Regions from separate parts of the Psychrobacillus sp. NPDC096389 genome, predicted to be linked through region 2. Evidence: a T-box and tRNA genes for the amino acid it is inferred to sense, from the RefSeq annotation. Region 2 holds a T-box; the other holds one or more tRNA genes.

Region 1 (6,530 bases), on a different contig from region 2:
AGTCGTTACCGAGTAATCGGTAGCGACTTTTTTATATTAAGAAACTATAAAAATTTAGTCATGTGGATAACTTTTTCACGTAATATAAGGCATCGCATTTTTTATATTGGTCATAATAAGGACGTAGAGGGTTCTATTAAGTGACACCTGTTATTTTTGTGGTGAAGATTCAATATTAACAAAAAAGTGGTTGAACATGACAAACCAGTAGAATCATAATAAGATGCTAGACTGGTTCCACTGGCTTTAAAACAATATTATTCTTATAATATGTTGAAATCATCGTTATTTCACTTCAAGTAAAATTTCTATTTTAAGAATTAGTTTATTTTACCATTATTTTAGTTGCTCTCGTGCTGATTTGATTGCTTTTCAAGTAGAACGGGTTGTTTTCAATGATCAATTGGTTGCCCTAAGCTATTTACCGAATTCATTCAATGGAAAAACTGGATAAAATCATCTTTTTAGCTAGTTGATATTGATAATTGGACAGTTTCAGTTGAATTTCGCGCGCAGGCTTCTCTAGCGCTTTTTATTACGTTAAGGAACTATGAAATCTAAGAAACATGGATAACTTTCTACACGTGACCAATTCCGCCTCTATAAGCCAACATTTTGCTCCTACACTGCTCGTTTCACAAACAAAATCACTTGTATTAGGTGAGAGCAGTCTTCATGCGTTTTTGCTCCATCTTCCTGCGGGGGAAGAGATAGATACTTGTGTTTTTGTTCTTTGATAAAATCAGCTTCTTACTTATAACTAAAAGTGATAAAGTGCAAGTAAATCGATTAGAAGAACACTCTATATACAAGTAAACAGTAAGGAGTGCAAATAACCTCTCTTTTTATATAAATATTCTATTTTACGAAGTAGTAGCTTAGTAGTAATCTACTTCAGGTATATAATTAGTTTTCTAATAGTAATATTGGCAACCTTTCTAGTAATGTTCTAGTTAGAAAATCGTTCTAATGATAGTCTAAAAAATTTACATAACTCAATCCAAAACATTAAAAATAACTAAAGAATGATCTGGATTAGAATCTTTTAAAAATGTGAAGAAAAAGACTTGAAATATAAAATATAATTGTTATAATTATATTTGTACTTTAATTAGATGCATTGTTCCGAAGTAGCTCAGTGGTAGAGCAATCGGCTGTTAACCGATCGGTCGTAGGTTCGAGTCCTACCTTCGGAGCCATTTTTTTGTCTGTGCTTCCATAGCTCAGCAGGTAGAGTGCTTCCATGGTAAGGAAGAGGTCAGCGGTTCGAACCCGCTTGGAAGCTTACATTTTGAAAAATGAATGTAAAAAAACCTAGACAACTACTTGCCCAACAGCAACAAATATGTTATTATAGTTCTTGTCCGATTCTTGCAGAACTGCATTGGTAATCGTGATTTATAACCCAGGAGGATTAGCTCAGCTGGGAGAGCATCTGCCTTACAAGCAGAGGGTCGGCGGTTCGAGCCCGTCATCCTCCACCATTCATTTATATCCATAGCCTGGAGGGGTAGCGAAGTGGCTAAACGCGGCGGACTGTAAATCCGCTCCTTAGGGTTCGGCGGTTCGAATCCGTCCCCCTCCACCAGTTTATTGGGGTATAGCCAAGCGGTAAGGCAACGGATTTTGATTCCGTCATGCCCTGGTTCGAATCCAGGTACCCCAGCCACAAACTACTTTTTAATTTCAATTTTCACGGGGCCTTAGCTCAGCTGGGAGAGCGCCTGCCTTGCACGCAGGAGGTCAGCGGTTCGATCCCGCTAGGCTCCATAACTTATATATTATAAAAAATCTTTCCGTATTTACTGGAAAGATTTTTTTGTTTTGGCAAATAATAAAGTTATAAGGAAAATGGGGGTTACTAACAAAATAGAATTAGGAAATAAAAATAAATGGTGGAACAAGAAAAACCTATCTAGCAGATGCTAGCTGGCGAGTTAGGCGGGCTTTAAGACATATTATTCTTATAATATGTCGAAATCATAGTCGTCACACTTCAAGTAAACTTACTGTTTTAAGAATTAGTTGCTTTCGTTGGCAATTTAGTGGCTCTCATGCTCATTTTAGTTGCTTTCAGTATGAAGTTCGTTGCTTTCACTAGCTGTTTGATTGTCCTTAGCCATTCTTTGGAATTTACTAATTGATAACTACATAATTTTGGGGTTTTTCACGATGGTGTGAGACCCTGTAGGAGCGATAGCGACGTAGCGACTCGTCGCTCGCCTAATAGAACTCTCTAAGACATATTATCTCTATAGCACCCTATAAATCTTAATAACATCCACTTGCAGTTTCTAGGTAAAAATAGGCGCCTTTGTTCCTTCTTAAATTAAAATTTTGGCTCTTTGAACAAGTCAGTTTTTCTATTAATTAATTTCAAAGTTTCTGAGATAAAAAACTTTTCAATGCACCCTCCTATCAATTATGATGAAATAAAAAGTGAGGTGTTGAGTTTGGCTGAAACAATCGTATATGGAGATGTGACATTACGACCGTTAAAAGAGAGTGACATTCCGTTTTTATGGGAGCTCTATAATCCCAAAATATTTGAATTTATGTTGAATAAAATTGAAAACAAAGAACAGCTTAATAATTGGCTACAAGTTGGTATTTATCAAATGGATATAGAAAAAACGGCACTATCATTTGTAGTGGAAAATGCTGATACACAGGAAATAATGGGCACGACGCGTATTTATGGGATGGATCACACCAATCATGCCTGTGAAATCGGTTCTACTTTTTATGGTAAAAAGTTTCAGCGGACACATGTGAATACCACATGTAAATACTTGCTCTTAAAACACTGCTTTGAACATTTAGGAATGATACGTGTCCAGTTTAAGACGGATGAGTTGAATGTTACCTCGCAGCGGGCGATTGAACGCATAGGAGGAATAAAAGAGGGAGTTCTTCGTAATGAAAGAATTCGCTCGAATGGAACGGTGAGAAATGCGGTAGTTTACTCGATCATTGAGAGTGAGTGGTCGGAAGTAAAAAGCCACCTTGTTCAGTTAATGAATAAATATTCATAAAAATGCCGAGTTGAGCCATTTCCCCTTTAGGATTTACAATAGACGTATGAAGGGGGTATAAAATCATGAATAAGTTAAATATCTCAATAATTGGAGTACCTATGGATCTTGGGCAAAATAGACGTGGGGTTGATATGGGACCTAGTGCTATTCGATATGCTGGCGTCGAGGAACGCCTGAAGGCTCTTGGTCACACCGTTAAAGATGAGGGAGATATTGCGATTAGTCATACTCGTAAAGAACAATCGCCAAATACTCATTTACGCAATTTGGAAGCTGTAATAGAAGGAAATACAAAACTAGCAAACAAAGTCCATGAAGTACTTTCTGAAGGAAGGTATCCTCTAGTACTGGGTGGAGATCATAGTATTGCAATCGGAACACTTGCGGGTCTTGCGGATCGTTATGAAAACTTAGGGGTTATCTGGTACGATGCACATGCCGATTTGAATACAGCTGAAACTTCGCCTTCTGGGAATATTCATGGAATGCCCCTAGCTGCGAGTCTTGGCTTAGGTCATGAAGACTTAGTGAATATACGCGCTTACGCTCCAAAGATTAAACCAGAAAACGTAGTCATTATTGGTGCTCGCTCTGTAGATCCAGGCGAACGTGAATTAATAAAAGAAAAGGGCATTAAAGTATTTTCCATGCATGAAATTGATAAGCATGGAATGACAGAAGTAATGAATCAAACAATTGCCTATTTTCAGGAACGTAATGTAGATGGTGTCCATTTATCACTCGATTTAGATGGTTTAGACCCACTTTATACACCTGGGGTTGGTACACCTGTACCTGGTGGTATTAGTTATCGTGAAAGCCATTTAGCGATGGAAATGCTCTATTCGTCCAATTTAATCACTTCAGCTGAATTCGTAGAAGTAAATCCAATTCTGGATGAAAAGAATAAAACAGCAGATGTTGCGGTTGGATTAATGGGTTCACTGTTTGGTGAAAGTCTAATATAATACAAATTGATTAAGAAGCAGGCAAATAGTCTGCTTTTCTTTTTTTATTATCAACATAAAGCATGGAATATTTGGTAAAATAAATATATAGATAAAAAAATGAAACCTGTTGCTACCTTCATACGTATAGGTAAGACAGCCGCACGAGGCGGAGGGGAAAATCACGATGGATGCGTTAGTGAATAAACGAATAAAACAAGTGTTAAAAGGCGATAAAGACGCATTCGCGGAGATTGTCGACCTGTATCAGCATAGGCTATTTCAAGTATGTTTTCGAATGCTGGGAAATCGCCATGAAGCGGAAGATATTGCACAAGAAGCATTTGTGCGAGCCTTTATCAACATTCACACATTTGATCAAAAGAGAAAATTTTCAACTTGGCTTTACCGTATTGCAACCAATCTGTGTATTGATCGTATAAGGAAAAAAAAGCCGGATTATTATTTAGATGCAGAAGTAAAAGGCACAGAAGGACTCGATATGTATTCTCAAATTGCAGCAGCAGATGAACTGCCGGAAGAGGAACTCATGAAGCTTGAGCTGCAAGATCGAATACAATATGAGATAAGCCGTCTACCGGATAAATACCGATCGGCTATTGTCTTGAAGTATATGGAAGAATTATCTTTACAAGAGATCAGTGAGATATTAGAATTACCACTTGGAACAGTAAAAACAAGAATTCATAGAGGCCGAGAGCTACTTAGAAAACAGTTAAGCAGGCAGCCCAATTTTTTATAGGAGGGAATCACGATGAATGCGTGTCCAGAGCGAATTGTTCACTATATGCATGAATATCTAGATGGTGAAATTAGCCGTGAACATGAGCTTGAGTTAAAATCTCATTTGCAGTCATGCGTGGATTGTCAGGCTCATATGCATGAGTTAAGTGATGTGGTTGCTTTTGTAAAAGGAGCAGCTCATGTGGAGGCACCGTCTAATTTTAGTCAAGCGGTTATGGCGAGACTGCCAAAAGAAAAATCACATGCTGGTGTAAGTAGATGGTTGCGGCGTCATCCAATTCTGACTGCAGCAGCTTTATTCTTTTTATTTATGAGTAGTGCGATATTCAGTAATTTCAATGAAGAGAAGCAATTCTCTTTTACTAAGCAAGAAAATGTTGTAGTGGAAGGTGAAACGGTTATTATCCCCGAAGGACAAGTCGTAAAAGGCGATTTAGTTGTCCGAAATGGTGATGTTCGAATTGATGGGGAGCTGGACGGTAATTTAACCGTCATTAATGGTACGAAATATATGGCTTCAACAGCCGTTATTACTGGTAAAACGGAAGAGATTAACGAAGTATTTGATTGGCTTTGGTTTAATATAAAAGACGGTGCAAAAGAAGTCGTGTCTTTCTTTGAAAAAGAAGAGACAAAATAGTAGAAAGTCTATCCAGTAAGTCGGATAGACTTTTTTCGCCCCAAAATGTAGAGAATTGGGCAACTATGTTATACTTACCTTAAATGGATTTGTGATGAAAAGTGGGGGATGCCACATGTCGTTTATGGAGCAGTTTACGAGTTTAATGCCAGTAAACGTTATTGTAAATATTTTAGATGTTTTAGTTGTATGGTTTGTAATATATAAATTAATAACTTTAATAAAAGGTACGAAAGCAGTTCAACTATTAAAAGGAATATTCGTTATTATAATTGCTCGAGTAGTGACTGACTTTATAGGAATGGATACGCTTGGCTGGTTGCTTGAAAATGTAATTAGTATTGGTTTTTTTGCCATTATCGTTATATTCCAACCTGAAATAAGAAGAGCGCTCGAACAAATAGGTAGAGGTAAGCTCTTCGCAAGAAGTTCATCGATGCAAGAAGAGGAAGAGAAACATCGTTTAATAGAGGCTATGAAAAAGTCCGTAAGCTATATGGCGAAACGTCGGATTGGGGCATTGATTTCCATTGAAAGAGAGACGGGTTTAACAGAATACATTGAAACCGGAATCCAGTTAAATGCGCATCTTACTTCTGAGTTAATGATTAATATCTTTATACCAAATACACCTTTACATGATGGAGCAGTAATTGTACAAAAAAATAAAATTGTTTCGGCGGCTTGTTATTTGCCGTTATCTGAAAGTCCTTTCATTTCCAAAGAGCTTGGAACGCGGCACCGTGCAGCAATTGGTTTGAGTGAAGTAACGGATGCAATTACGATTGTTGTATCAGAAGAAACCGGTGCGGTCAGTTTAACATCTAATGGAGATCTCCATCGAAATTTATCCATGGAAGAATTTGAAAATCACTTGAAGCGCCTTTGGTTTGGACCAACAGAGGAACAAGTAACTTCTTCTAAATGGTTGTGGAGGGGGAAACAGAATGGATAAAATGATGGGCAATCCATGGTTTTTACGAATAATTGCATTGGTACTCGCCATTTTGTTATTCGTTTCTGTGAAATCGGATATGGATAAAAATAATATGAACACAACGACTACGTCCGTAGAAGTTCTTCGGGATGTACCAGTAGAGGTATATTATGACGATGAGAATTCTGTTGTAACAGGGGTTC
Region 2 (6,530 bases):
ATGGAAAAATCGCTTCACATACAGGTCATAGTAAATGGATTACTTCAGAAGATGCAAGACTTGACGTTCATCATTTACGCAATGAACATATGGCGATATTAGTAGGGATTAACACGGTCATTGCAGACAATCCAGAGTTAACTACACGAATCCCAAACGGTAGAAATCCACTTCGAGTTGTGCTAGATTCTTCTTTAAGAATCCCCCTAGAATCGAAATTGGTGACGGATAAGCTTGCTGATACATGGATCTTTACAAGTGCAAACTATGATGAAGAGAAGAAAGTTGCTTTAGAAACATTAGGTATTACTATTTTCCATACGTCTGATCCGAGCCATGTAAATCCATTGGAAGTCGTAACTATTCTTGGAGAAAAATCAATTTCTTCACTGCTTATAGAAGGAGGAGGTACGGTTAACTCCGCATTTCTAGAAAACAATTTAATCGATAAAGCAGTTATTTATATCGCTCCGAAATTAATCGGTGGAAAAAATGCACCTTCATTTCTTGGTGGTACTGGAATTGAAAATATGGATGAAGCAGTAGAATTAATGGATACGGAAATTGTAAAAATCGGGAAAGATTTTAAGTTTGTCGGATATCCAGTTTACAAAAGAGGGATAATAGAATGAGATTTGGGTTCGATATTGATGATACATTAATCAATCTTCGTGAGCATGCTTTTCAACTGTATAATAAAAAATTAAATCAAAATATTGCACTAGATATTTTTCATTCGTTGAACAAAGTAGAAATCCACGAGCCTTTTGGAATGACTGCAGAAGAAGGGTCTCAAATGTGGAACAACTCTTTAGAAGAAATATATTATACGAATTGTCCACCTTATCCGGATGCTGTAGAAATGTTACAGCAATTAACTGATGATGGACATGAAGTTTTTTATATAACAGCAAGACCGGCCGAGCATGGTGAACGGACAAAAACATGGTTAAGAGAACAAGGCTTTCCAGTTAAAGATGAAAATTTTCACTGTGGGATGAAAGATCAAGAAAAAGTAGCGATCATTCAAGAGTTAAGGTTGGATTATTACTTCGATGATAAACCGGACGTATTAAACACACTCGCTGATTGTCAAACGAAAGTATATGTGAAAACACAATCTTATAATAAGCATTTAACTATTCCGAGATTTTCTGATTGGTCTGAATGGAAGCAGCTCGTAGAGGAACGGAACCGCTAGTAAAAGTGAGTTCTATTCCTTCCTAATTTTTCATAAGTTGTCCTATATGAAGGAGGATGACAAATGGAAGTAAAAAATTGGGATGTAAAAGAGCAGTTTCTTTTTCCTGCAAGCTTTGGTGTGCCAAAAGAAGTAAGAACAGTGGCAGTTACGCCGCAATTTGAACAAAAAGAAACAGAAGAAGCTATCCAAATTATAGGGATTTACCATATTACCTGTCATGTTGAGTTTGAAGAAGGTGAACATGCACATCATGCTACGAGTGAAGTGACTCAAATTGAGGATTTAGATGTGCAAGGTGAAGTAGGTTATTTTGAATATGCTGTACCAATGAGTATAGAAATTGCTAAGGATAAAATACGGTCAGGCAGTTCACCTACTTTGAACGTTCAACATGTGAAGACGAGAAAAACAGAGCATGCAGCGATTGAAATTGCATGGTCTGTTCATTGCGAATTTGAAGGTCCTAACCAAGAAGAAATCGAACTCGAAATTGAGATCGAGAAAAAAATAGAATTGGAACCGATATCGGAAGAAAAAGAAACAAAGGAAACAAAGGAAACAAAAGAAACACCTGAAAACGAACAGGCAAAAAGAGAAGAGTCAGAACTTCAATTCATTTTGGATTTGGATGATGGCTACTCAAAGCTTTCGTTTCCATCAAATTATGTCTCTGTAAAAACAAAAACAGAGGAAGAGTAACAAAACAAGTATTAAGATGTCCCATGTGGTTGGGACAATTAAAACACGTATTACTTGAAAACCACAAATAGGAATAATAACACCTTTACAATAAAACCGTGTTTTCCGTAGCCAATCAGGTAGTAAATAAGGATTATAGCCTTTTCTTTTCATAATTTTCTCCTTTCACGAGACTTGACTTGACGACATATGATAAGATTAGGTACAATATGGACATCTAAATAATGATGCAATGAATGGGAAGAGTAAAATGACCTGGTTATCAAAAGAAAGGAAACAACTTGCTGAAATGTTTCTGTTAATCACCGTTTGAAGGTAGCCCATGAGCAGCATTTGTGAACTAAGAGTAGCAAATGCCGGTTTGAAGCCGTTATCGAATTGAGAGCGTGATGTGCATTTTGGCATCTGCGAATAAAGGTGGTACCGCGAACAAACTCCTTCGTCCTTTAATGACGACAGGAGTTTTTTTATATTTGTTCAAGTGTGAACGAATATAAAGCCTCCGGCGGATGTCACAGATTTTGTAAGGAGTTAATCGAGCTTGCTCGATTCAAAATCTGGACGCAATTACGCCGAGGCGTAATTGATATTCTTTTTGAGGAGGAAAAAATATGACAAACGAAACAACGATGCCTACGAAGTACGATCCTCAGTCGATTGAAAAAGGTCGATATGAGTGGTGGCTAGAAGGGAAATTCTTCGAAGCTCACCCAGAAAGTGATAAAAAACCGTATACAATTGTAATACCACCACCAAACGTAACTGGAAAATTGCATTTAGGTCATGCTTGGGATACTACTCTACAAGATATTCTAATACGTATGAAACGTATGCAAGGGTACGATGCACTTTGGTTACCAGGTATGGACCATGCAGGTATTGCGACACAAGCAAAAGTAGAAGAAAAGCTACGTTCAGAAAATATTTCTCGTTACGATCTAGGTCGCGAAAAATTTGTCGAAGAAACATGGAAATGGAAAGAAGAATACGCTGGTCATATCCGTGCACAATGGGCAAAACTAGGACTTGGTCTAGATTACTCACGTGAGCGTTTCACATTAGATGAAGGTTTATCAAATGCCGTAAAAGAAGTTTTCGTTAAGCTATATAATAAAGGACTTATTTACCGCGGTGAGTACATTATTAACTGGGATCCTGCAACAAAAACGGCCCTATCCGATATTGAAGTAATTCACAAAGATGTACAGGGTGCATTTTATCATATGCACTACCCCCTAACAGATGGTACTGGTTCTATTGATATTGCCACAACTAGACCAGAAACGATGCTTGGGGATACTGCAGTTGCGGTACATCCAGAAGATGAGCGTTATAAACATTTAATCGGGAAAACAGTGAAGCTACCAATCGTAGGTCGTGAAATTCCAATCGTTGGAGACGACTACGTAGATATGGAATTTGGTAGTGGAGCAGTGAAAATTACACCTGCACATGATCCGAATGACTTTGAAATTGGAAACCGCCATAATTTAGAACGAATTTTAGTTATGAATGAAGATGGTACGATGAATAAAAACGCAGCATCTTATGACGGAATGGATCGTTTTGATTGCCGTAAACAAATCGTCAAAGATTTACAAGATGCAGGTGTTTTATTCAAAATTGAAGAACATCTTCACTCTGTTGGACATTCAGAGCGTAGTGGAGCAGTTGTAGAGCCATATCTTTCTTTACAATGGTTCGTTAAAATGCAACCACTAGCAGAAGAAGCAGTGAAGCTTCAACAAGCGGAAGAAAAGGTAAACTTTGTACCTGACCGCTTTGAAAAAACATATTTAAATTGGATGGAAAACATCCATGATTGGTGTATCTCTCGCCAATTATGGTGGGGTCATCGAATTCCAGCTTGGTACCATAAAGAAACAGGCGAAGTATATGTTGGACACGAAGCTCCGGCAGATGCGGAAAACTGGAATCAAGATGAAGACGTGCTAGATACTTGGTTCTCCTCTGCACTATGGCCATTCTCTACACTAGGCTGGCCAAACGCTGAAAATGAAGAGTTCAAAAAATATTATCCAACGAATGCGCTTGTAACTGGTTATGATATTATATTCTTCTGGGTTTCCCGTATGATTTTCCAAGGTGTTGAATTTACAGGAACTCGTCCTTTTGAAGATGTATTAATCCATGGACTTGTTCGCGCAGAAGATGGTCGTAAAATGTCTAAGTCGCTTGGAAATGGGATAGACCCAATGGACGTGATCGACCAATACGGTGCCGATTCTCTACGTTATTTCTTAAGTACTGGTTCATCACCAGGGCAAGATTTACGTTATTCTACAGAAAAAGTAGAAGCGGTTTGGAACTTTGCCAATAAAATTTGGAATGCATCTCGTTTTGCATTGATGAATATGGACGGCTTGAAATTTGAAGAAATCAATCTAGATGGCAAAAAATCAGTTGCAGATGCATGGATTTTAACTCGCCTAAACGAAACGATTGAGCAAGTAACAAGACTGTCAGAGAGATATGAGTTCGGCGAAGTAGGGCGTGCACTATATAACTTTATTTGGGATGATTTCTGTGACTGGTATATTGAAATGTCGAAGCTACCGCTAAACGGAGACGACGAAGAAGCGAAGAAAATGACTCGCTCTGTACTAGCATATGTTTTAGATAATACAATGAGACTATTACATCCGTTTATGCCGTTCATTACAGAAGAAATTTGGCAAAACCTACCGCACGAAGGAGAGTCTATTACATTAGCCGCTTGGCCAACTGTAAATGAAGCTCTTTCCAATAAAGAAGAAGCAGCTAGCATGAAATTGCTTGCAGAAATCATTCGTTCTGTACGTAATATCCGCTCGGAAGTACAAACGCCAATGAGCAAGAAAGTGCCATTATACATTTCCGCGAAAGATACTGATACTTTAGCTGTGCTAGATGCCAATGCCAAATATTTAGAGCGTTTCTGTAATCCGGAACCACTAGTAATAGGGCAAGATTTAGAAGCACCTGGTCAATCAATGTCAGCAGTTGTAACTGGAGCGGTATTTTATCTTCCATTACAAGGGTTGATCGATATTGATGCAGAAAAAGCCCGTTTAGAAAAAGAATTAGAAAAGTGGGCAAAAGAAGTGAAGCTCGTTCAAGGAAAATTATCGAATGAACGCTTCGTATCCAAAGCTCCAGAAGCAGTCGTTGCAGAAGAACGTGCAAAAGAACAAGATTATTTAGAAAAACATGCAACCGTGTTAAAACGTTTGGAAGAATTGAATAATCTGTAAGGGAAAAAGAGCAAGTGGACGTGAAAATATGTCCGCTTGCTCTTTTTAGTTGTAAAATCTATATTTTAGGAGATGTTTTAGACCCCTTAAAAAAGAGTGCAGCCGATTATCAATCGGCGCACTCTGTTTCTGTTAGTTTCTTATTTATATAATTCATAATCGGTATAGCAATATCTTCTCCAGTTGTTGCAAAATAGGATCTTGCTCCAACTGGATCTTCTATTTCATTGAATAGCCAATTTCCGTCGGGAAGCAGTAGAAAATCTATCCCGATGTAATCACTTTTTAATGCTTTAGCGATTTTTTGCACATCCGTAACTTGTTGGTTAGTTAAACTATATTTTTCTACCTTACCACCAAGAGTGAAATTAGATTTGAAACTATTTTCTGCACCAATCCGTTTCACTGCACCTATTACTTCTTCGCCTAACATAAATACCCGCACATCTGTTGCCTTTGTTTCGATATATGTTTGTGCGATGATTGTTTGAGATTCGTGCTTTTCTAGGAAAATAGTAGCCTCTTCTTTTGTTTGAACAAGCTCTACTTGCGTTCCACCGTAGCCATCCACTGTTTTCAACACGGATGGATATTTTGTGAAATCATTTATGTTTTGTATTTTCTTAGTTGGAACAGCTGCTATTCCAAGAAGCTGAACGAGCTGAATCGCTTTTAATTTATCATTCGCAATGACATTCACTTCTGCCCGATTAAACATTGAGACATTCCGCTTTTCTAATTGCTTAGCAAGTTTAGGATTTCTTGCCCTGAAAAAGATGAAATCCGCTTCTGGTATAGTAGTATTTTCATCATCTATAACTGTAAGAGTGAGTCCATGACTTTCGCCAGCATTTATTAGCCGATCTATAAAATTTCGATTGCGTTCGATTTCTTTTGATTCATATATTAATAGGCCGTTCATATGGTAACCGCTCCAACTTTGGAAAGAATATAACTAATCATATAGTCTCCAACATTGATACCAGTTACATTGTATATATTACGGATATGGGCAACCCCATTTACTTCACATACTAATGGTTCTTCCTGTTCTCCGAATAATAAATCGACACCTGCAAATTCGGCGCCAAGTGCAGCGGCAGCTTGAATCGCTACTTCTTTTTGTCTTTCCGTCAAAATAATAGGGGAAGCAGTTCCGCCATTTGTAATATTGGCGCGGAAATCTGTTTCGGAATGGCGATGCATGCAAGCGACTACTTGTCCGCCAACCACATTTACGCGAATATCTCGCCCTCGACTAGTCTCGATAAATTGTTGAAAAACGTATTCGACTCCACTAAGCTCTGCTACTTTTTCGAAGAACTGTTTTCTTGTTTCGATTAAATATACACGCATGCCAAACGATCCGTGTG

The links. The T-box of region 2 lies ahead of ACIQ38_RS07370 (valine--tRNA ligase). A T-box ahead of a tRNA ligase gene usually reads a tRNA of that ligase, here a tRNA-Val.
Region 1: it encodes a tRNA-Val, which carries the amino acid that the T-box ahead of ACIQ38_RS07370 (valine--tRNA ligase) is inferred to sense. The anticodon was not compared.

Annotation. Positions count from the first base shown of each region.
Region 1 covers NZ_JBIWFB010000004.1:105-6,634, forward strand. The annotation lists tRNA gene ACIQ38_RS11515 (tRNA-Asn) at 1,125-1,199, shown strand; tRNA gene ACIQ38_RS11520 (tRNA-Thr) at 1,213-1,285, shown strand; tRNA gene ACIQ38_RS11525 (tRNA-Val) at 1,409-1,484, shown strand; tRNA gene ACIQ38_RS11530 (tRNA-Tyr) at 1,505-1,588, shown strand; tRNA gene ACIQ38_RS11535 (tRNA-Gln) at 1,595-1,669, shown strand; tRNA gene ACIQ38_RS11540 (tRNA-Ala) at 1,698-1,770, shown strand; gene ACIQ38_RS11545 (GNAT family N-acetyltransferase) at 2,445-3,035, shown strand; gene rocF (arginase) at 3,101-4,006, shown strand; gene sigW (RNA polymerase sigma factor SigW) at 4,173-4,748, shown strand; gene ACIQ38_RS11560 (zf-HC2 domain-containing protein) at 4,761-5,390, shown strand; gene cdaA (diadenylate cyclase CdaA) at 5,506-6,345, shown strand; gene ACIQ38_RS11570 (CdaR family protein) at 6,338-6,530, shown strand, end outside.
Region 2 covers NZ_JBIWFB010000002.1:227,979-234,508, forward strand. The annotation lists gene ribD (bifunctional diaminohydroxyphosphoribosylaminopyrimidine deaminase/5-amino-6-(5-phosphoribosylamino)uracil reductase RibD) at 1-632, shown strand, start outside; gene ACIQ38_RS07360 (5' nucleotidase, NT5C type) at 629-1,201, shown strand; gene ACIQ38_RS07365 (hypothetical protein) at 1,265-1,903, shown strand; T-box leader at 2,127-2,353, shown strand; gene ACIQ38_RS07370 (valine--tRNA ligase) at 2,515-5,157, shown strand; gene ACIQ38_RS07375 (ATP-grasp domain-containing protein) at 5,267-6,079, opposite strand; gene ACIQ38_RS07380 (ATP-grasp domain-containing protein) at 6,076-6,530, opposite strand, start outside.